2 linked regions of the Pigmentiphaga aceris genome follow. The protein of the gene in region 1 interacts with the protein of each later gene in a pairwise test. Links are inferred from orthologs where the notes say so. Each region holds a gene or a part of one and is shown on either strand. Other genes may lie near its edges.

Region 1 (11,332 bases):
CCCCTAATACCGTTCGCTATTTGCGAGCGTCTTACACCTTGAAGCGCGCTACCAGCTCATCCAGGCGACCGGCCATGGCGCTGACTTCATCGGCAGACCGGGCGGTTTCACCCATGGCGGCGGTGGTCTGTTCGACCATCTGCGCAATGCTCTCCACCTGCTGCGCAATCGAGGTGCTGGCCGACGACTGTTCGCGGGTGGCGTGAGCCACTTCGCGTACCCGTTCCAGAGATACGTCTGCACTGGTGCCGATCTCGTTCAAGGCGCGCGCCACCTGTTCGGTTGCTGACGCGCCTTCGGACATCATCGGCAGAATGTGCGCCATCGTGGCTGTCGATTCGCGGGTTTCGCGTTGCACGGCACCCACCGTTTCTTCGATTTCCACCGTGGCTGACGCCGTGCGTTCCGCAAGCTTGCGCACCTCGTCAGCCACCACGCTGAACCCACGGCCATGTTCACCTGCACGCGCTGCTTCGATCGCGGCGTTCAGTGCCAGCAGATTGGTCTGCGAGGCGATTTCCTTGATCGATGCGGCAATCGCGCTGATCTGTTCAGCCCGCGAGGCGAGGCCACCGATCTTGTCCGAGGCTTGTCCCACGGCAGTGGCAATGCGTTTCATACCAGCCGTGGACGTCTCGACTTCATGTTGGCTGGCGCGACATTTCTCGGTCACGTTTTCGGAATTACGCTGGGTTTCCAGCGCGGCTTCCGAGATGTGGCCGACCGACACCGTCAGCTGTTCAACCGCGGCCGCTACTGATGACGTCGCTTCGCTTTGTGCGCTGGCTGCCGTGGACACCTGCGCCACCGATTCTGCAATCCGATTGGCGTCGCGTTTCATGGCCGACGCTTCTTCGCGAACCTGGCTGAGCACGCTGCGGGTGGCTGCCGAGGTGGCACCGAAGCCAGCCAGAATGCTGCCGGCCGGCGCGTTGGGGAAGGTCTGCGTCAAGTCGCCCGCCGCTGCGCGTTCCAGCGCGCTGATTACATTGCGCGGGTCATCGCCGATCTGGCGCGTGACGTTGCGCACGATCAACCAGCCAATACCCAGCAGCAAACCGATCAGCACCACGCCAATGCCCAGGGTGAGCATGGCGCGTTCTTGTACGTTTTTTTCGATGTCGTCGATGTACATGCCTGTGCCGATCAGCCATTCCCACGGCGCATATTCCACGTAGACATTGATTTTCGGCACCGGAACCTGTCCACCCGGGCGCGGGAAATTCAGTTCCTGAAAGTGCACGCCGCCGTTCTTGCGAGCCAGCGCAAAGTTGCGCATGGTGAAGTCATACAGCGATTCCGCGCCGATCTTGGAGGCTTTCGGGTCCAGTTCCCCCGCTTTCGGATTGACGCCGTGCGACTGGTAGCGGGCATCTTTGCCGAAGATGAAGGTGTAGCCCTCCTTGCCATCTGCGCCGCCGTAACGCAGGTTCGCAACGGCCTCGGCGGCCAGTCGCTGTGCTTCTGCCTCCGACATCTTTCCGCTGCGCGCCGCCTCATGATATTTGGAGATCAGGTTTAGCGATGCCTGTGCGATCGACAGGATTTCGGTGCGCTTGTTGTCGAGCAGGATATCGCGCTGCGTATACAGCGCCCAGACCTGCAAGGCGACCAACACCGCAACCGCAAAGACCACCAGCGACAGCAGCTTGGCGCGCAGTGAATAGCCGTTGCGGGCAGCGGAACGAGCGGGACTACGAAGCTTGACGCCAGAACCGGCGTCGCTGGCGAAGATGGGGGCGGAACTCATGCGGGATGGGCCTTTATCAGTAGCATCCTGGCTACGCTAAAGGCGTTTTCAGGCGTGCGTCAGCAATTAGTGTGCCTGCTATTACGGTCGTACCAGACGAAACTGTAGCCATCTGTGTACAAATTTTTACGTGATTTTTCTTGTGTTGTGACAGTTGGATGACAGTGGTGAATTCGCAGGCCGCTGTCATCCATCCTGCCCTGCGATGCCTACACCTTGAAGCTCGCCACCAGCGCATCCAGACGATCGGCCATGGCGCTCACTTCCTCTGCAGAGCGGGCCGTTTCACCCATCGCCGCCGTGGTCTGCTCAACCATCTGGGCAATGCTCTCTACCTGCTGAGCAATCGAGGTGCTGGCAGATGACTGCTCGCGCGTGGCATTTGCCACTTCACGCACGCGTTCCAGCGATACATCGGCGCTGGTGCCGATCTCGCCCAGCGCACGGGCCACGTGTTCAGTCGCGGTCTTGCCTTCGGACACCATGGGCAGGATGTGCGCCATGGTGCTGGTCGACGCCATGGTGTCGCGTTGCACGGCACCCACCGTCTGCTCGATCTCGATCGTGGCGGACGCCGTGCGTTCAGCCAGCTTGCGGACTTCATCGGCCACCACGCTGAAACCGCGCCCATGTTCACCCGCGCGTGCAGCTTCGATCGCGGCATTGAGCGCCAGCAGATTGGTTTGCGCAGCGATTTCCTTGATCGACGCGGCAATCGCGCTGATCTGTTCGGCGCGCGCAGCCAGGCCGCTGATCTTGTCCGAGGCCTCGCCGACCGCCGTGGCAATGCGTCCCATCCCAGTGGTGGACGTCTCGACTTCCTGTTGGCCGGCGCGGCACTTCTCGGTCACGTTTTCCGAGTTGCGCTGGGTTTCCAGTGCAGCCTCCGAGATATGGCCGACCGATACCGTCAGTTGTTCAACGGCAGCGGCAACCGAGGACGTTGCCTCGCTTTGTGCGGCAGCGGCGGTGGATACCTGGCGAACTGAATCGGCAATTCGCTGCGCGTCGCGTTTCATGGCGGCGGCTTCATCGCGCACGCGGGTCAGCACGGCACGGGTGGCAGCCGAAGTCGCACCGAAGCTTGCCAGAATGCTGCCTGGCGGCGCATTCGGGAAGGTCTGCGTCAAGTCGCCGTTGGCGGCACGGGTCATCACTGCAATGACGGCGCGCGGGTCGTCGCCAACCTGGCGGGTAATGCTGCGAACCACTGCCCAGCCGGCCGCCAGCAGCAACACGATCAAAACAAGGGTGAACACCACGCCTTTTTTCATGCTGCTTTCCACCGCAGCATCGATGTCGTCCATGTACGCGCCCGTGCCGATCATCCAGCCCCACGGCGCGTATTCCAGATAGACGCCCAGCTTGGGTTCAGGCACTTGTGCGCCCGGACGGGGAATCGGCACGACTTCGAAGTGCACGCCATTGCTCTGGCGCGACAGGTCGAAGTGGCGTTTGGTGAATGCCCGCAAGGTTTCCTTGCCGACCATGAACGTATCGGGGTTGATGCCTGACAGCAGCTTCGGATTGGCACCGTGCGCGCGGTAGACCGCATTGCTGTCCAGCACGAAGGCGTAGTTGGCGCGACCGTCGGCACCGCTGTAACGCAAGCCATTGATGGCCTGGGTGGCAAGTTCCTGTGCCTGTGCTTCAGTGATCTTGCCGGCGCGCGCAGACTCGTGGAACTGGCCGATCACGCTGTGGGCCGCCTGGGCAATCGACAGCACTTCCGTGCGCTTGTCCTGCAACAACAGCTTGCGCTCGGAGGTCAGGCTCCAGACTTCAAGGCCGATCAGCAACAACAACGCTGTACAGACCAGCAACAGCAGCTTTCCCCGCAGGGACAACTGCATGCGACGACCGGACCCTGAAGCGCGTGCGTCGGAAACGTAAGAAAGGGGAGGTGTCCCCGAAGGAGTGACGGCGCTCATGAAGTCCCTAGAGATAGCAATTGTCCGGGGGGGCAACGCCCGCCTGCGGACATAAATGGATACAGTCTCCATCTGCTATCGGCCAGGAGCTTCATAACTGAAGCGTTTCTTTCGGGAAAAGAGAAATACGTGAAAGGTGGAGTATGTCGGCCGCGCGGGCGGGCCGACATACAGACCGGAAAAGCGCTTAACCGCGTGCTTCCGGTTCGTCCATTTGCCTGCGATACCACTCGTGGAAGTGCTGCATGCCATCTTCCATTGGCGACTGGTACGGGCCAGTTTCATTCACGCCGCGCTGCATCAGCAGGCGGCGACCGGCATCCATGCGTTCACCGATCTCATCGTCCTCTACCGCAGTCTCCATATAGGCCGCCTGCTGCGCCTCAACGAATTCGCGCTCGAAATGCACGATTTCCTCGGGGTAATAAAACTCGACGATATTCACGGTTTCCTGCGGACTCTTCGGATACAGCGTCGACAGTACCAGCGTGTGCGGATACAACTCAATCATGTGAGTGGGGTAATACGTCACCCACACCGCACCGAACTCCGGCGGCTTGCCGCGACGGAATTCAAGCACCTTGTCGTGCCACTTCTGATAGATCCGTGAACCCGGGTCGGCCAGCGCGTCGCTCACGCCCACTTTCTGCAGACTGAACCAGTCGCCGAATTCCCACTCCAGGTCGTCGCAGGTAACGAAGTTACCCAGGCCGGGGTGGAAGGGGCCGACGTGATAGTCCTCAAGGTAGACCTCGATGAACGTCTTCCAGTTGTAATTGCAGGTGTGTACCTTCACGCTGTCCAGCACGTAGTCCGAAAAATCGAACTCCGGCCGGTCGGGCAAGCCCTTCAAGTCGGCCGCCACATTGCGCGGCCCTTCGAACAGCGAACCATGCCAGTTCTGCAGCGGGAACTTCTGCAGGTTGCTGCACGGTGTTTCGGCAAAATGCGGCGCGCCGATCAGTTCGCCCTGACCGTTGTAGGTCCAGCGATGCAGCGGGCAGACAATATTGCCGCCTGGTCCAAGATTGCCGGACGAGCGGATTTCGCCCGATGCGTCCGGACGCACGTCGCCCAGCATGACCGCCTGTCGGTGGCGGCATACGTTGGACAAGAGTTCAATGCCTTGTTGGTTTCGGACGAGCACGCGTCCGCCGTCTTCCTGGCGCAAGCTTCGGTAATCACCGACCTCGGGAAGCATCTTTTCGTGCCCGACATAACGTGGGGACCGGGCAAAGATGGATTGCATCTCGCGCGCAAAACGCGCTTCATCGAAATAGGCACTGACGGGGAGCTGCGCTCGGCTCTCCGTCACGTGTGCCACGCGACCGATATCGGCCATGACTTCCCTCCGCGGAAATGGATGGGCCCCCAGCTGTCGAAGTACCGCCTTTTACGCGACTTAAGGCGAGCCGGAACGGGCGTCCGGCCTGGACTGTCGATGAAAAGCGGGGGCGCAGAGAAAATGATCTGTCCGATCAAAGAGTTATTGTACCTGCGCCTGAACGGGGTGTCCCGCATGAACGTTGAGCTTTGCCAGCGCGGACAAGCGGAAGCTTTTGTGCCCGATCGTGTCGCAAGTGGGGCGTCCTGAAGCATTTCCCTTACAATCAGCGGTTACCGTCAGGCTTGGCCGCCCCCTGTTTTTCCGGAGACTCTTTTGACCGAACCCCTGTTGACCGAACTGCCCGAATCGCCGCGGCTGCCCGAGCAGCCCAAGCGCACGCGTGGCAGTAAAGCCGCGGGAGCCGAGGCTCCGCTTGCTTTCGAAGCGGCATTGGCCGAACTGGAGTCGCTGGTCGGCACCATGGAAGATGGCAGTCTGCCCTTGGAAACTTCGCTGGCCGCGTACCGCCGTGGCGTCGCGCTGGTGCGTATCTGCCAGGAACGTCTGGCCGATGTGGAAGGTCAAGTCAAGGTGCTGGAAGCCGACCTGCTGCGCCCGCTGGGCGCGGACGAAGCATGATCCGGGTGGCGCACGCAGCATGAACGGTACGATGAACGATCTCGATCTGTGGATGAAGGCCTGTGCGGCGCGCGCGGAACGCGCGCTTGACGATTACCTGCCCGATGCCGACGTGGCCCCCGAACGCCTGCACGAAGCCATGCGTTATGCGGTGCTGGGCGGCGGCAAACGGGTGCGTCCCTTGCTGGTCTACGCGGCGGGCGAAGCCTGCCAGAATGGGGCTGATCACAGCGCGGCGCTGGATGCCGCCGCCGTGGCTGTGGAATTGATCCACGTCTATTCCCTGGTGCACGACGACATGCCCTGCATGGACGACGACGTGCTGCGCCGTGGCCGGCCGACCGTGCATGTGCAGTACGACGAAGCCTGCGCCTTGCTGGTCGGTGACGCCTTGCAGGCCCAGGCATTCGATGTGCTGGCACGTTTGCCAGTCGCCCCGGCATTGACCGTGCAGGCCTTGCAGGTGTTGACGGTGGCTGCCGGCAGTGCGGGCATGGCGGGTGGGCAGGCCATCGACCTGGCAAGTGTGGGTCGGCAGCTGACGCGTGAAGAACTCGAAGGCATGCACCGGCTGAAAACCGGCGCATTGCTGCGTGCCAGTGCTGCCCTGGGTGGCATCGTCGTGGGTGCTGCGCCGGAACAGCGCCGCGCCATCGACACCTATGCACAGGCCGTGGGTCTGGCGTTCCAGGTGGTCGATGACATCCTGGATGTGACCGGCGATGCCGCGCAACTGGGCAAGACCGCCGGCAAGGATGCGGCGGCCGACAAACCTACCTATGTGTCCTTGCTGGGACTCGATGCCGCCCGTGCGCTGGCGGAATCGCTGCGTGAACAGGCGCATGCTGCGCTGGCACCCTTGGGCTCGCGCGCCGAGCGCCTGGCCGCCCTGGCCGACTTTATCGTGCTGCGCGACCGCTGAGGCGGTCGACGGTGCACCGACACGAATCAAAAACGATGACCTCTACGCTGCTCGACTCCATCCAATCGCCGGCCGATCTCAAGGGCCTGGACCGTCGCGAGCTTCAGGTGCTGTCCGACGAGTTGCGGGCCTTTGTGCTCGAATCGGTGTCGCGCACCGGTGGCCATCTGTCGTCCAACCTGGGCACGGTCGAACTCACGATCGCGCTGCACCACGTCTTCAACACGCCGCATGACCGGATCGTGTGGGACGTGGGCCACCAGACCTATCCGCACAAGATCCTGACCGGCCGCAAGAACCAGATGGGCACGCTGCGCCAGGAAGGCGGCATTTCCGGCTTCCCGCGTCGCCGTGAATCTGTGTACGACGCCTTCGGCACGGCACACTCATCGACCTCGATCTCCGCTGCATTGGGCATGGCCGTGGCGTCGCGCAACGCCGGCACGCCGCGCAAGCACATCGCCGTGATCGGCGACGGTGCCATGACGGCCGGCATGGTGTTCGAAGCCATGAACAATGCAGGCGTCACGCCTGACATCGACCTGCTGGTGATCCTGAACGACAACGACATGTCGATCTCGCCTCCGGTCGGCGCGCTGAATCGCTACCTGGCGCGCCTGCTGTCGGGCAGCTTCTATTCGGCTGCGCGCAATGTGGGCAAGGCCGTGCTGTCGAAGGTGCCGCCCGTGCTGGAACTGGCACGTCGCTTCGAAGAACACGCCAAGGGCATGGTCACGCCCGCCACGCTGTTCGAAGAGCTGGGCTTCAACTATGTCGGTCCCATCGACGGTCACGACCTGGATTCACTGATCCCCACGCTGCAGAACCTGCGCGGCCAGAGCGGCCCGCGTTTCCTGCATGTGGTGACCAAGAAAGGCCAGGGCTACAAGCTGGCCGAAGCCGATCCAGTGCTGTATCACGGCCCTGGCAAGTTCGACCCGGCAGTGGGCATCGCCACCGGCGGCAAAGCCAGCCGCAAAACCTTCACCCAGGTGTTCGGCGACTGGCTCTGCGACATGGCCGAAGCCGACCCGAAGCTGGTTGGCATCACGCCCGCCATGCGCGAAGGCAGCGGCATGGTCGAATTCGAACGCCGTTTCCCAGACCGTTATTTCGACGTGGGCATTGCAGAACAACACGCGGTGACCTTTGCAGCCGGCATCGCCTGCGAAGGCCAGAAGCCGGTGGTCGCCATTTATTCAACCTTCCTGCAACGCGCCTACGACCAACTGATTCACGACGTGGCCTTGCAAGACCTGGATGTCACCTTCGCGCTGGATCGCGCAGGACTGGTCGGTGCCGACGGTGCCACCCACGCCGGCAACTACGACATCTCGTTCCTGCGTTGCATCCCCAATATGGTGATTGCTACGCCGTCGGACGAAAAGGAATGCCGTCTGTTGCTGTCGGCTTGCTACCAGCACGTCGGCCCGGCATCTGTGCGCTACCCGCGCGGTGCGGGTGTCGGCGCGGCGGAAGCCAGTGGTCTGGAAGGCGTGGCAATCGGTCGTGGCGTGGTGCGTCGCGAAGGCAAGGGCATTGCGATCCTGGCCTTTGGCACCTTGCTGCACCCGGCCCTGGTTGCCGCGCAGGCATTGGGTGCCACGGTTGCCGACATGCGTTTTGTCAAACCTATCGACCGCGCGCTGATCCTCGATCTGGCTTCACGCCACGACGCATTGGTCACCATCGAAGACGGTGCCGTCATGGGTGGCGCGGGCAGTGCAGTATCCGAAGCCTTGAACGAAGCCGGTATCACTATTCCGATGCTGAACCTGGGTCTGCCGGATCAGTTCATCGACCACGGTGATGTGGCTGCCTTGATGGCGGGTGTCGGGCTGGACGCTGCGGGTATTGAAGCGTCGATTCGCAAGCGTTTTGCAGAAAACCTGGCACCGGTCGCGAAGGTTGCGGCCGCAGACTGAGGGACCGGCACAAAGCTGACCCTCCCGGATTCAGCCAATACGCCGGACGTCATCTGCATTGACCGTAGCGTGCACACCTGCCGGTCGGCGCTGCGCCGAGATGGTCTGACGCAGAACTGCCAAGAGAATCCTTCCATGGGCAGTCGCCATCGATATAATTGAGACGTTTTCTCATTTACATCGTGGCGACTGCCCATGTCTTTTTCTACATCCGGCCTGAGCGTGGACGCCATCGGCCAGCTTTACACTGGCCACCATCGCTGGCTGCTGGGCTGGTTGCAACGCCGCGTCGGATGCCGCGATCAGGCAGCCGATCTGGCGCAGGACACCTTTGTGAAGGTGCTGCGCAGTCGAAATAGTCTGTACGTCGAGGAAGCCCGCGCCTTGCTGTCGACAATCGCGCGCAGCATCGTCGTCGACCATTTCCGTCGACGTGCGCTGGAACAGGCGTTTCTCGATGCCTTGGCACTGATCCCTGAACCGCAGTCCCCCTCGCCCGAAGCACGTTCTCTGGTGCTGGAAGCGCTGCTGGCGGTCGATCGCATGCTCGATGGCCTGCCCGACAAAGTGCGGCGGGCCTTTTTGCTCAGTCAACTTGATGGCATGGGGTATCGCGACATCGCAACCGAGCTTGGCGTGTCTGTCAGCTCAGTACAGCAATACATGACCCGGGCCTACGCCGCCTGCTATGCGGCGCAATACGCCGACGAGACATGAATCCCCGGCCTGATGTGGTGCGGGCAGCCATCGACTGGATGGTCGATCTGCAATCTGGTGTAGCCACCGCAGAACAGCACGAGGCCTGCCGCCGCTGGCGTGAGGCCAGCCCCGAACATGCACTGGCTTGGTCACGCCTGCAGGCATTGGGTGGCAGCGTGCAAGCCTTGCCCGGCGTGCTGGCCCACGCCACGCTTGATGACGGCAGTGCCTTGCGGCGACGTCGCCGTGACATGATGAATCGACGCGGTGCGCTGGGCGTGATCGCCATGATGCTGGGCGCGGGCGCCAGTTGGTGGGCCGTGCAACCCGACGCTGCCTGGCACGCGCTGGCCGCCGATTGGCGTTCGGGTGTGGGCGAGCGGCGCGACAGTTTGCTGGCCGATGGCACACGCATCCAGTTGAATACTGACACCGCCATCGACGCGCGCTACGACGAGCATCAACGTCTGTTGATCCTGCGCCGAGGCGAAATCCTGATCACCACCGCACCAGACCGGCAAGTACCTGCACGGCCGTTCCGGGTGCGTACCCGCGACGGCCTTATCCGTGCGCTGGGTACGCGTTTTCTGGTGCGCCAGTATCGTGGGGATACCGTGGTGGCGGTTTTCGACGGTGCGGTCGAAGTCCTTCTAAGTCAGGGCGCACAGCCCGTGCGCGTCGATGCCGGTCGGCAACTGCGTTTCGACGCGCTTCACACAGGCGCGATGACGGCGGCTGATGCCGATGCGATTGCCTGGATCGACGGCGCAATCGTTGCCCGCGATATGCGGCTGGATGACTTTCTGGATGAACTTGGCCGGCATCGGGCAGGGGTGTTGCGCTGCGAGGAAGCGGTAGCAGGTCGGCGCATTTCGGGTGCCTTCCCGCTGGCCGATACCGACCGGGCATTGGCCGCGGTGGCGCGCACGCTGGACTTGCGCATCGATATGCAGACGCGCTGGTGGGTCACGGTACGCGCCAGGACTGTTGTCTGAGTGCGTTGGCATAGGCCTGATCGCAATGGCCTGCCTACGTGTCTGTCCGCATCGGTTCGGGGCCTATCGTCCCGCCAGCGTCATCGCACCGTGCTTCGCCACCACATCGTCTTCGCATCTTTCCGAAATTTTTTCGCACAAGGACTGCAGGTTTTTTGAACTCGCTCGGTTAAGGAGACAGAACAACCACTGTCTCCTTGCGGACGATCATGAACTCTCGTATTTCTCCTGCCGTGCCACGTCCTTCTCTTACGCTGCGCCGCCTGTCCGTGCTGGTGCTGACCGCTGCCACACTGGCTGCGACTGCCGTACCCGACAGCGCCCACGCACAGGCCAGCACGGCCAGCGCCAACAAGCGCTACGACATTCCTGCCGGCCCGCTCGATGCCACGCTGAACCGCTTTGCGCTGACGGCAGGTGTATTGCTGCCGTTCCAGCCCGCTGATGCGCAGGGCCTGAACAGCCCGGGCCTGCGTGGCGAATTCTCGGTCGGGGAGGGCTTCAACCGCCTGCTGGCCGGCACCGGCCTGCGTGCGGTACCGCGTGGGGGCAACGAATACCGGCTGGAGAATGCGGCAGCCCCCGATATCTCGCGTTTGCCCACGGTGCAGGTAGCGGGCGATGTCGTCGAAGATGCACGCGGGCGAGTCGAAGGTTTTGTTGCGCAACGCACGGCCAGCGGCAGCAAGACCGACACGCCGATTGTGGAAATTCCGCAGACCATCAACGTGGTGACTGCTGACGAAGTCGCCGCACGCGGGGCAATCAGTCTCAGCCAGGCCTTGCGCTACACACCGGGCGTCAGCAATCGCGGCTATACCGAGAGCTACATGCTGGCCGACGAGACCACCTCGCGCGGTTTTTCCCCGTCGCCGCAATATCTGGATGGCAGCTACCTGCCGTATGCGGGCAGCCTGGGCGGGGCCTCGCAGATCGAACCGTATTCGCTTGAGCGCATTGAAGTCCTCAAGGGGCCAGCGTCTGTGCTGTATGGCCAGAACCAGCCCGGTGGCATCGTCAACATGGTCACCAAGAAGCCGACCGACACGCCTGTGCGCGAGGTCAAGCTCGGCCTGGGCAGCTACGGACGCGTCAATGGCGCGCTCGACGTGGGGGGTGTCATCAATGAAGACCGCAGCCTGCT
Region 2 (11,314 bases), 830 kb from region 1 along the record:
GGCGAATGATCCGCATCTGGGCCTGAGCACCCCGTCGATCTGGTATTTCGCCAGCATGTCTGCCCCCGGACTGGATGTGGTGGGTGCCACCTTGCCGGGCGTGCCGGCGGTGATTCTGGGCCGAAACAAGCGCATCGCCTGGGGCTTCACCAACACTGGCAGTGACGTGCAGGACTTGTTCATCGAAGCGCTCGACCCGTCCGACCCGGAACGTTATCGCACGCCCGATGGCTGGCGGCGTTTCGAGACGCGCAATGAAGTCATCCGCATCAAAGGCGAGCCTGCCGAGACGCTGCGCGTTCGCGTAAGCCGGCATGGCCCCGTGCTGTCGATGGGCGGAAGCGTATCGGCAACCGGCGTCCTGCCGCCTAACTACGCGATTGCCTTGCAATGGGTTGCGCTGCAACCCGGCAACCGCACGCCGCTGGCCGCGTTCGCGCTGAACCAGGCAAACAACCGTGCCGAGTTCGAAGCCGCCATGCGCGACATCAGCGCGCCGCATCAGAACGTGGTGTACGCCGATGTGGACGGCCTGATCGGCTTCGTCGCACCCGGCGCGGTGCCAATGCGTCACGATGACAACCCGATCCGTGGACGCTTCCCGGTACCGGGTTGGGACATGCGCTACGACTGGGAAGACCGCATTCCGTATGCCGACTTGCCACAGGAATGGTCACCCGCGCGGGGTTACCGGGCAACCGCCAACGAAAAGGTCGTGGCACCCGACTATCCGTTCTTCCTGACATCCGAATGGGCTCCCAGCTATCGCGCCGAGCGCATAGCGACGCTGATCGAATCCACGGCGCGTCATGACATCGCGTCGATGAACGCCATGCAGTTGGACGAGGTGTCGTACATGGCACGCGCAACCTTGCCACGCCTGCTGAGCGCTGCGCCTACCGGCGAACGCGAGATCCGCATCTTGACCCGCATGCGCGAGTGGAATGGCGACATGCGCGCCGATGCCGCCGAGCCGGCCATTTTTGCGCTGTGGTGGCGGGAGTTGAATCGTCAGGTCGTGGATATCAACGGGCTGGGCGGTTTCGGTGTGCCACGTGCCCGTTTTCTGCAGCTGGTGCTGGCGGACCAGGATGGCGCAAGCCACTGGTGCGGCAAGCCCGACGGCATCGAGCCGCCATGCGATCGATTGATTGCGGAGTCCCTGGTTGCGGCGCTGGATGCGGGCGAAGCGGTGCTGGGGACTGATCCGCTGTCGTGGAAGTATGGGGAAATGCACCGCACGCGGGCAGAACATCGCCCGCTGGGCCGCGTGGCTGCGCTGGATTGGCTGTTTACGACGCGTGAAACGGTAGGGGGCGATGCATTTACGGTCAATGCCATGTCTGCACCGTTGCGGCCGCTTCCTGCTCCTGGCACGCACGCGCAGGAAGTGATGCAGAACGTCATGCAAAACGTCACGCACGGACCGGGCCTGCGTGCCATCTACGACATGGCAGACCCGGAACGGTCACGGTTCATTCATGGCACCGGGCAAAGCGGCAATCGCTTTTCACCACACTATGCCGACTTCTCGCCGGTCTGGGCCCGGGGTGACACGATCCCCATGCATGTGGCACGTGATCGGGTGGAACCCGGGGCAGTCGGCGTGTTGAAAATGGTGCCGGCGCAGTAGGGGGGCGTCAGTCGCAGTGGAAGCACGGCGAAACCAACGCATCCTCTTACAGATCCAATCAGAACGTGTACTTCATCGACAGCATGAAGTTGCGCGGCGCGCCATACACCCCGCGGGTATCGGATACGGCCGCAAGATAACGCTTATCCAGGGCGTTATTCAGATGCGCCGCCAGGGACAGCTGCCTGTCAACCTGATACCGGGCCATCAGGTTGAGCACGGTGTAGCTGGGCTGCGTGTAGACCACCAGCGGATCGCCGGTTTTGCTTTCCCAGTGCAGGCTGCCACCCAAGGTCAGTTTGTTCCAGTCGCCAGGCAGGCGATACGTGGTGGACAGTTTGACGGTGTGCTTCGGAATACGCGTCATCAGGCGCAGGCCGTCCTTGTTCCGGGTAACGCCATAGGTATAACCAGCCCCCACTTGCCAGCCCCGGGCCAATTCGCCAGCCACTTCCGCTTCGACGCCTTCCGTGACGATGTCATTGATGGCGGTGTAGCTACGCGTGGTGGCGTCCCACTCGGGGAAAGTGTCTTGCTGGGTACGGAACACCGACAGACTGGAATTGATCAGCCCATCTTTGAAGCTGCCTTTGATGCCCACCTCGTAGCTGGTGCCTTCTTCCGGGTCGAGCGTGTTGCCGCGAATGTCGACCACGTGCGGGGGCTGAGGGTTGAAGATCTTGGTGTAGCTGGCGTAGACAGAATACGTGTCGTCAAGCGCATGGACCAAGCCCGCGTAGGGCACCAGAATGTTGCGTTCCCGCAGGTTCGTGGAACTGACATTGCCGGTGGAATAGCTGAGCGAATCTCTATCCTGCTTCCAGTTGATCACACGGCTCCCCAGCAGCAGGCTGGTGGCACTGCTCAGTTGCAGACGGGAATTCAAATAAGCGCTGTACTGGAATTCCTTGGCCTTCGTGTTGCCGGTGGAAGCCGCCGTCGGCTTGCTCAGCTCGTTGGCCCAGTTGAATGCGTTGTTCAGCGTCACCCGAGGGCCAGGATACGAAGGGCTGTCCTGTTCAAGGCTGGACACCGTCACGCCGGCAATCAGCTCGTGGTTTCGTCCTAGCAAGGTGAATGGGCCGGTGACATAGGCGTCCAGGCTGGTCTGCTCAACCTCGCTGGCCCAGTGGATGAGCTGCGCGCTGCCCACACCGGTTGCCTGATCCAGCAGATTGACCGGCGACGCCATGAAGCTGTCGTACTTATAACGGCCATGCGTCAATTCGGCCTTGGCGCTCCAGCCCGATCCGAACCTGTGTTCAACCGAGCCAAACACGCTGTTCAACTCGTGGTCGTAATACGCCCAGTCAGGCGACGCGCCGGCCGACAGTCCTGCACCCGTGGGCTGGCCGTTGGAGTAGATCTCGTAGAACGCGCGGATCGGTGCGTCGGTATTGCGGGTGGTATGGCTGAAGCCGGCGGTAAGCAAGGTGCGGTCGCCCAGGTCCATTTCACCGATGCCGTACAGCACGCCGTAGTCTTGCCGATAGTTGTCGATCCACGCGCCGTCTCGCCGGTAATCTGCAACCAGCCGGCCACGTACAGATGCATCGGCATTGAGCGGGCGTGAAATATCCACCCCGCTTCCGTAGCGTTGCCAGCTGCCTGCTTCAGCGGTGATGCTGGTCTGCGGCTCGGCCGTCGGACGTTTGCGGATCATGTTGATGGTGGCTGCGGGGCTGCCCAGGCCGCTCATGATGCCGGTCGCACCCTTGACGATTTCCACACGGTCGTACATCGCCGTGTTCTGCAGATAATTGCTCATCGACGAGGCAACCGGCACGCCGTCGATCTGGAAATTGGTGATGCTGGAGCCGCGCGCCCACATTTGCGGGCTGTCCGAGCCCACGCTGAACTGCTTCATGGTGATACCCACGGCGGCGTCCAGCACGTCGATCAGGCTGCCCAGCCGCTGATCTTCGATACGTTGGCGCGTCATCACCGTGACCGACTGCGGCGTTTCCTGCGGGGTGAGGTTAAGACGGGTGGAACTGCTGGTGGACCAGGTGGTGTAAGACCCGGTGCCTTCGGTGGTCGAGCCGGGGGCCTTGCCGGACACCGTGACTGCCTGCATGGTCGTCACGCCCTGATTGGCGGGCGCAGCGATGATGACGATGCCGCTGCCTTCGCGCACCGCAATCAGTCCGCTGCCACTCAGCACCCGGCTCAAGGCCTGGTCTTCAGTCAGCGTGCCGGAAACCGCCGGGGCCATTTTGCCTGCGACGAGGGCAGGCGAGAAACCGATGGGCGTGCCGGTGGCGGCAGACAATGCGCCAAGTGCGGCAGCCAGCGGTTGCGCATTCAGAGCAAGATTCACGCTTGCATTGGCTGCCGCGGCTTGGGCTTGGACGGTGGCAGGAACTGCCAGCGCCAGGGCAATCGCCAAGGCGAGCGGCGCGGGGCGGAAGTGCAGGGAGGTACGGGAGGTACGGGAAGTAAGGTGCATGAAGATGGGTTTCACAGTCGGGTAGCGAATGAAAATAAGACTCACTCCCCTTAAGACGCACCAGCCCGCCAAAACTACACCGCTTTTTGAGATTTTTTTGCACGCGTGTTTGCGTGGCGATGTACGCCCGGCTGAACCCGACCGGGTGAAGCGAAAAACGGAAGCATGAAAAACGCCGGCACAAAGGCCGGCGTCATGGTCTGGCTGTCGATATGTCTAGCTGTCGATCTGTCTGACTCTCGATTTTTCCAGCTAATCCATCTTTAGCAGATCAAGCCTCGCGCGGCTTCACCTTCGCAGATGCGGCCTTGGCCTTCACGCGCGCCATGTCGACATTGGCAGCAGTTGCCAGCGCCACACCCATGCGGCGGCGAACGAAGGATTCCGGCTTGCCGAACAGGCGGATGTCCGTGCCCGGTTCAGCCAGGGCGTCGGCCACACCTTCAAACACAATGCCGCGCGCTTCCACGCCACCGTAGATCACGCTGCTGGCACCCGGCTGACGCAAGCTCGTGTCCACCGGCAGGCCCAGCAGGGCGCGCGCGTGCAGCTCGAATTCGTTTTGCGATTGTGTTGCCAAGGTCACCAGACCCGTATCGTGCGGACGCGGGCTGACTTCCGAGAACCAGACCTGGTCGCCCGCCACAAACAGCTCAACGCCAAAGATACCCAGACCGCCCAGGTCGCTCGTGACCTTCTCGGCGATTTCGCGTGCACGCTCCAGCGCGCTGTTGGGCATGGGATGCGGCTGCCAGCTTTCCACGTAATCGCCGTCCACCTGCACGTGCCCGATCGGCTCGCAGAAGTGCGTGCGGATTTCGCCTTCGCTGTCGCGAGCGCGCACCGTCAACAAAGTGATTTCGTAATCAAATTTGACGAAGCCTTCCACGATCACGCGGCCGGCACCGGTACGGCCGCCTTCCTGGGCGTAGCGCCACGATTCTTCGATGTCTTCCGGGCCGTCCAGCTTCGACTGGCCCTTACCCGACGAAGACATGACCGGCTTCACGATGCACGGGTAGCCAATGCCACCGTCGATGGCGGCGCGCAGCTCTTCCAGGGTCGATGCGAATTGGTAGGGCGAGGTCGGCAGGCCCAGTGTTTCGGCGGCCAGACGGCGGATGCCTTCACGATTCATGGTGAGCTTGGCAGCGCGCGCGGTCGGCGTCACACGGGCGATACCGGCTTCTTCGATCTCGACCAACAGGTCGGTGGCGATTGCCTCGATCTCGGGGACGATGATGTGCGGGCGCTCTTGCTCGATCAGCGCGCGCAGGGCGTTGGCGTCCGTCATGGCAATGACGTGTGCGCGATGCGCCACTTGCTGGCCCGGTGCGTCGGCATAGCGATCGACGGCGATGACTTCAACGCCCAGGCGCTGCAGCGCGATGATCACTTCTTTCCCGAGTTCGCCGGAACCCAGCAACATGACGCGGGTAGCGGAAGGGGACAAGGGGGTGCCGAGCACGACAGGGGTGGGCAAAGCCATGGAAATTCCACAAATTAGCAGTGAGGGGCGCAGATTACCGCACCCGAATTCTGCTTGCCACCCGGGTTCAGCGTGATGCTTGCGAAATCGCATATTCATATGGCTTTTCAGCGTGGTTTTACGCCGATTTTCTGACCATTACCCGGGGCTTATCGGCAATATGACAGCCGTGGTTTCCCTCGCGTGCAAACCCGCTGGGGCATACCCGATCTGGACGCTCTTGGCTGTGCTCGGTAACGTGGGCTCGTCACCCCCGAGTTAGCAATGAACGATCTGCCGAATTCCCCTCTTGTCATCCTGCTGGCTGCGACCGCGCTGTGTAGCTTATTGATGTGGCGCTGGATGGCGCATTTGCGCCTGCGATTGGTAGAGGCCAACACCGAACGCGACATGTTCCTGCGTGCCGCCGAAGGCTCGCCGTCGCCCATGCTGATCACGGGTGCCGACCGTCGGGTGACATGGGCCAATTCTGCGTTCGAGGGCCTGTGCGGGTACCGCCTGCACGAGCTGCAAGGCCGGTCGCCGGGCGAGATGTTGCACGGTAAAGACACCGATCAGGACACGGTGGCACTGATTCGCCACCAGTTGGCACGCAATGAAGTGGCCGCGGCCGAGATCCTGAACTATGGCCGAAGCGGTCGTGCGTACTGGGTCAAGCTGCACATCACCCCCATTCTGAATGCCGAAGGCGAAGTAGTGCGTTATATCGCCGTGTTCAACGAGACGACCGAACGGCGTCGCCTGCTTGAACAACTGCATCACGGTCAGCAGGAACTGGAACGCAGGGTGGCCCAGCGCACCCGCGAACTGCTGGCTGCAAAGGAATCGGCCGATATCGCCAACAGTACAAAAAGCGAGTTCCTGGGCCGGATGAGCCAGCAATTGCGCACGCCCATGCATGCCGTGCTGGCCTATAACAATCTGGCGCTGGAGCGTGTCGAACGCGATCTGAAGCTTCGGCAGTACCTGGTCAACCTGCAGAACGCGGGCACAGGCTTGCTGCGCCTGCTGAATGAATTGTTCGATGTGTCGCAGCTGGAAGCAGGGCGCGTGAACCTGTCTTTGCGCGAAACGCGGCTGTACGACGTGGTGCAGTCCACGGTCGATGCCTGGCGAGAAGATGCGCCGCTGACGGCGGCGCGGATACGGCTGGACATGATCGGCCCGAGTCCGGCCGTGGTGGCCGACGCAGACAGATTGGCCCAGGTCGTGCGTAATCTGCTGTCGAACGCCTTGCGTTACAGCGGCGACGAATCACCCGTTTACATCATGATCGACGTCACCGACGACGACGGTGTGGATACCTACGCACGCCTGACGGTTCGTGACGCAGGCATTGGTATTCCGCCTGAGGAAATGGGGCGCTTGTTCAACGGGTTCTATCGATCCAGCCGCACGGTTACCGAAGAACTGGCAGCGGCAACAGGGAAACGCGGAAGCGGTGTAGGCATCGGGCTGGCTGCCTGCCGCCACATCGTGGATTTGCATAACGGGCACATCCGCGCATGGAACAATGAAGATCACGGCAGCACGTTTGAAGTCTTGCTGCCATTGGTCACCATGGCACTGGTCGTGTAAGCGATGCCAGATTGCTGGCGCTTCAGGGGCGCCCCCCCTGAATGCTTGCCGCCATGTTTTTCGTCCCAGAGTTTTTCAATACGGCAGGTCGACCAGCGCAGCGTATTAATCTCGCCCGCATGGCACCGTCTCACTCATTTGCTATCTCATAAAGTTGCCATCTCATAAGCAGATGGCATGAGTGCAGATATGTGTATGAATTCTGCGTACCTTCTGTTTTAGAGTTGACAGCTGTTCACGGCATTTCAGGTAAATGCCTGGTCGGCAAACAGTCGCTCTATTTCGGATAGGAATCAGTATGAAATCACCACGTCGTCGCGCCTTGGTTCAGGCAGTTGCGGCTACTTTCGCCATTGCTTCTGCTGGCAGCAGCGTTGCAGCAGGTACGTCCATCAAGCCATCGGAAATGTCTGGCAAACGAATTCTGATCGTGGTGTCCAGCCATGACAGAAAAGGCCAGGATATGGTTGCCGGCTTCTGGTTTCCAGAGCTTACCCACCCTGCAAAGGTGTTTTCAGAGGCAGGTTATGCATACGATATTGCCAGCCCGCAGGGTGGCATGCCGCCATTCGATGGCTTCGATCTGAAGGACGAAGGCAATAGCTGGTTTTGGATTCAGCCCGCGCTACGCAATAAACTGGCCAACAGTCTGCCGCTTTCCAAGGTCGATGCGTCCAAATATGCGGCTGTCATGCTGGTTGGCGGGCATGGCCCGATGTGGGATTTCGTGAAAAACAACGACCTGCACAATGTCGTACGCAGAATCTATGAAAATGGCGGGATCGTCAGCGCCGTGTGTCATGGGCCGGCCGGGTTGTTGGATCTGAAATTGACCAACGGCAGCGCTTTTATCGAAGGGAAAAAGCTGACTGCTTTCACCAATGAGGAAGAAGTTTCCCGTCAGTATGACAAACTTATTCCTTTCCAATTGGAAACGGCCTTGAAAGCGCAGAAAGCCGTGTTTGAAGAAGCCGACATTTTCAAGGCTCGTGTCGTGATCGATGACAGATTGATCACCGGCCAGAATCCTGCGTCAGCCAAGCCGTTTGGCGAGGCCGTGGTGGCAGCCTTGAAAGCCCGATCCTTGTAACGTAATAAACCCTATGCGCCTCGTCACACGGCAGCCTGTTCATGAGTGATGTATCGATCGCGGCACTGCGCGCCTTCCGGGCCTTGGCGCGGTGTGGCAGCTTCACCGCGACGGCCAAAGATCTGAATCTGGCCCAGTCAGCGGTCAGCAGATATATAGGCATGCTGGAGGCGCATCTGGGCCAGACGCTGGTTCTGCGCGGTCATAGAAAGGTGAAACTTACCCACGCGGGTGAGATGTACCTGGAGACCGTGGTGCGTGTGCTGGACGAACTTGATCATGCGGCGCTTTTGCTCGCCAATGAACCGCGGCGTCCTCAAGTCAAAATTCTGGCAATGCCTTCTTTTTCGGCCCGCTGGCTGGTGCCGCGACTGACACGCCTGAAAGCGGCCCGGATTGATGTGGACCTGGAACTGGCCACTTCCATATGGGATTCGGATTATCACCAAGACCGATTCGACATTGCCATCCATTACAGCGATGGCGCGTGGCCGGGCGCGACCTTGTTGATGCATGACGGCCTGGTCCCGGTGATGTCTCCCAGACTGTTGACAAGGCCGTCGCTGGAACACGTTGAAGCACTTGGCCAGTTCTGCTGGCTGCATGACGCCCTTCGCAATACGAAGTGGGACCAATGGCTGGCCGCCAGCAGGATTGACGGTCTTAAAAGCGAGCGCCGTGTTGTGCTTCAGGATGCAGACGCCACCCTGACCGCCGCTGTTGAAGGGGTTGGTATCGCCATGGGCCACACGGTGCTGATCGAGAACGACATCCGCGAAGGGCGCTTGATCGAGGCCTGGCCCAAGCGGGTGCCGCTTGCAGCCGGTTATCACTTGATTCAATCAAAGCGATGCGCTCGCAGCCCAGCTGCGCAGGCGGTTGCCAAATGGCTGCTGGAAGAAGCGGCAATATTCGGTCGGATGCAATCTGACAGATGAATGGCAAATCCTGCCTACACGCGAATCTTGCCTAGACAATACCCAGCTTCGCTGGCGCAACCCCTGCAAAAACCTGATCCACCTGACGGGCACTCAACCCGTACATCTGCGTGAACAGCCCTGCGAACACACGCCGGTATTCATTAAGCACCGGATAGTCCCGATTCTGGAACAGGGTTGAGGCATCCAGCTTCTGTTGCTCGCCCAGAATGCGGCCACCTTGGATAGAGCCGCCCAGCACCCAGTAGACCGTTCCATGCCCGTGATCGGTACCTCGGTTGCCGTTCTCGCGGAAGGTGCGCCCGAACTCGCTGATGACCACGACAACCGTGCGTGGCCAGGCGTCGCCCATTTCTTCACCGAAGCCGGCCAGACCGTCGCCCAGTTCCGTGAACCGATCTGCCAGATAACCCGTGGCCCCGCCTTGGCCAACGTGGGTATCCCAGCCCCCGATATCGACAAAACCCACGTCAAAACGGTCTTTCATCAGCCTTGCTATGCGCCGTGCTTCGAGCGCAAAACCCTTTGTCGATATCGCCCGACCGCTGGCAGCATCCAAGGCTTCGGCGGCAGCGCGTTGCGCGTCCACCTTGACCGCAAAGCCTTCTTCGACTTGGCGGCCCAGCGGCGTCTGTTTGTACATTGCGGCGATCACGTCCGACTGCCGGGCGTTCAAGCCGCCTTTGCCCAAGGTGTTGAATGCGATGTTCGGAACTTGCTCGATGCCGCGCAGCGTAAGGGGGACTTGCTCTGTGAAGGCCACCGGGCGGGCAGCCTGCGGGCCGGACAACACATGCACCAGGCGATTCAGGAAGCCCGACTGGTAATCACGATGCGCATCCAGTCCTTGCCCAATTTCGACCGTATCCTGCGTCTCGAAGTGACTACGGCTCAGGTCGTCGGTGCCAGCAAAAGGCACGAAGGCTAGCTGTCCCGACTGGTACATGGGCAGCATGGACTTGAGCAAAGCAGGGTGCAGACCCCAGTTCGCATCCAGCGCAAGGGCGCTGGCTGGGCCTGTACCTGGGCGGGCAATCGCCAGATTTGGGCGAGACTCGTAGTAGAAGTCGCTGCTGATCGGCACCAGCAGATTGGTGGCGTCGTAGGCCCCGCGCAGGAACACCACCAGCAGCTTGGCACCCGCCTGGGGCGCGGCGTACAGACGGCCGCCAAGGGTCATCAGCGGCGTGGCGGCGAGTGCGGCCAGCAAATCGCGTCGTTTCATGTCGGGCTCCTTATCGTTCCTCGATGCATCATCGCGCCATGAATTCCGGAGACGAGAGCAAAAAGGTATTCCATTCCTGTGCATTCTTGGCCTGGGCAAGCGCATCGCGGGTTGCCGGACTCAGGCTCGGAGCGATGTGCTGCGTGAACCACGGCCCGGACAAGATCGGTGCCGCAGGCGGGGCAGCACCGAACAGACCACGGTCACTTGTTCCAATCGCGCGCGCAATCTCGAAGCGCGTGGCCAATTGCCCGGAACCGTTCCAAGCGCTGGCCAACATAGGGTAACCATCTGGGGCTACATGCCCGTAACGAGCTTGGCCCAGACGACGAATCCAGCCCTGCATGGGAGCCGTGTCTTCCAAAGGTCTATCACCATAGGCCAGGCGCACCGCAGACACGACATAGTGCACGGGGTCTTTGAAACCCTGGCCCAGCGATGCGCTGAATTCCGGCGCATCGAACAGTACCTTCAAAGTCTTGGCGATATCGCCATCGGTATGCAGGAAAGCTTGCGCGACTCGATCAACCAAGGCGGGCGGCGGGTCATCGGACACAAAGAACGTCACCAGCTTGCGCGCAATGAACCGCGCAGTGGAAGGATGACGGGCCAGGCGGTCCAGCGCTTCATCGACTTCGGCCAACCCCTTCGCGTGCAGAGGCGCACCCAGCAGCGTCTTGGGCGTGGCGTCGTGCCGCGCCGGGTTGAATTCAAACAAGCCGGTGCGAACGTACTGCGCCTGCAAGGCCGGGCGGATTTTGGCGTCGTCTTCCGGCACCCGCACGCCTACTCCAGTCAGCACCTGGGCAAGCATCTGCACGTCTGCCTGCTGATAACCGCCATCGACGCCCAGGGTATGCAGTTCCATCAGCTCACGGGCGTAGTTTTCGTTGATCTTGCCCACGGCATTCT

Evidence for each region.
Region 2: the proteins of FXN63_RS16880 (region 1) and purT interact in binary tests that used the Escherichia coli proteins (3 or more experiments, as listed by UniProt). The link is inferred for Pigmentiphaga aceris from one-to-one orthologs.

The regions. Positions count from the first base shown.
Region 1 is NZ_CP043046.1:3,883,938-3,895,269, reverse strand. The notes cover bases 4,777-7,623. They hold FXN63_RS16880 (polyprenyl synthetase family protein), read left to right. Parts: upstream 4,777-5,678; coding sequence 5,679-6,569; downstream 6,570-7,623. Other genes in these bases: dxs (1-deoxy-D-xylulose-5-phosphate synthase), read left to right, coding at 6,605-7,623; FXN63_RS16885 (exodeoxyribonuclease VII small subunit), read left to right, coding at 5,384-5,647; FXN63_RS16890 (aromatic ring-hydroxylating oxygenase subunit alpha), read right to left, coding at 4,777-5,023. Outside these bases: FXN63_RS16900 (methyl-accepting chemotaxis protein), read right to left, coding at 32-1,750; FXN63_RS16895 (methyl-accepting chemotaxis protein), read right to left, coding at 1,960-3,603; more of FXN63_RS16890, read right to left, coding at 3,869-4,776; more of dxs, read left to right, coding at 7,624-8,494; FXN63_RS16870 (sigma-70 family RNA polymerase sigma factor), read left to right, coding at 8,690-9,211; FXN63_RS16865 (FecR domain-containing protein), read left to right, coding at 9,208-10,188; FXN63_RS16860 (TonB-dependent siderophore receptor), read left to right, coding at 10,398-11,332.
Region 2 is NZ_CP043046.1:3,054,492-3,065,805, forward strand. What follows is about bases 3,463-6,291. They hold purT (formate-dependent phosphoribosylglycinamide formyltransferase), read right to left. Parts: upstream 5,572-6,291; coding sequence 4,354-5,571; downstream 3,463-4,353. Other genes in these bases: FXN63_RS13300 (TonB-dependent siderophore receptor), read right to left, coding at 3,463-4,082; FXN63_RS13310 (PAS domain-containing sensor histidine kinase), read left to right, coding at 5,836-6,291. Also shown: FXN63_RS13295 (penicillin acylase family protein), read left to right, coding at 1-1,633; more of FXN63_RS13300, read right to left, coding at 1,692-3,462; more of FXN63_RS13310, read left to right, coding at 6,292-7,149; FXN63_RS13315 (type 1 glutamine amidotransferase domain-containing protein), read left to right, coding at 7,448-8,239; FXN63_RS13320 (LysR substrate-binding domain-containing protein), read left to right, coding at 8,494-9,177; FXN63_RS13325 (DUF1501 domain-containing protein), read right to left, coding at 9,209-10,402; FXN63_RS13330 (DUF1800 domain-containing protein), read right to left, coding at 10,431-11,314. UniProt on the Escherichia coli protein: Involved in the de novo purine biosynthesis. Catalyzes the transfer of formate to 5-phospho-ribosyl-glycinamide (GAR), producing 5-phospho-ribosyl-N-formylglycinamide (FGAR). Formate is provided by PurU via hydrolysis of 10-formyl-tetrahydrofolate.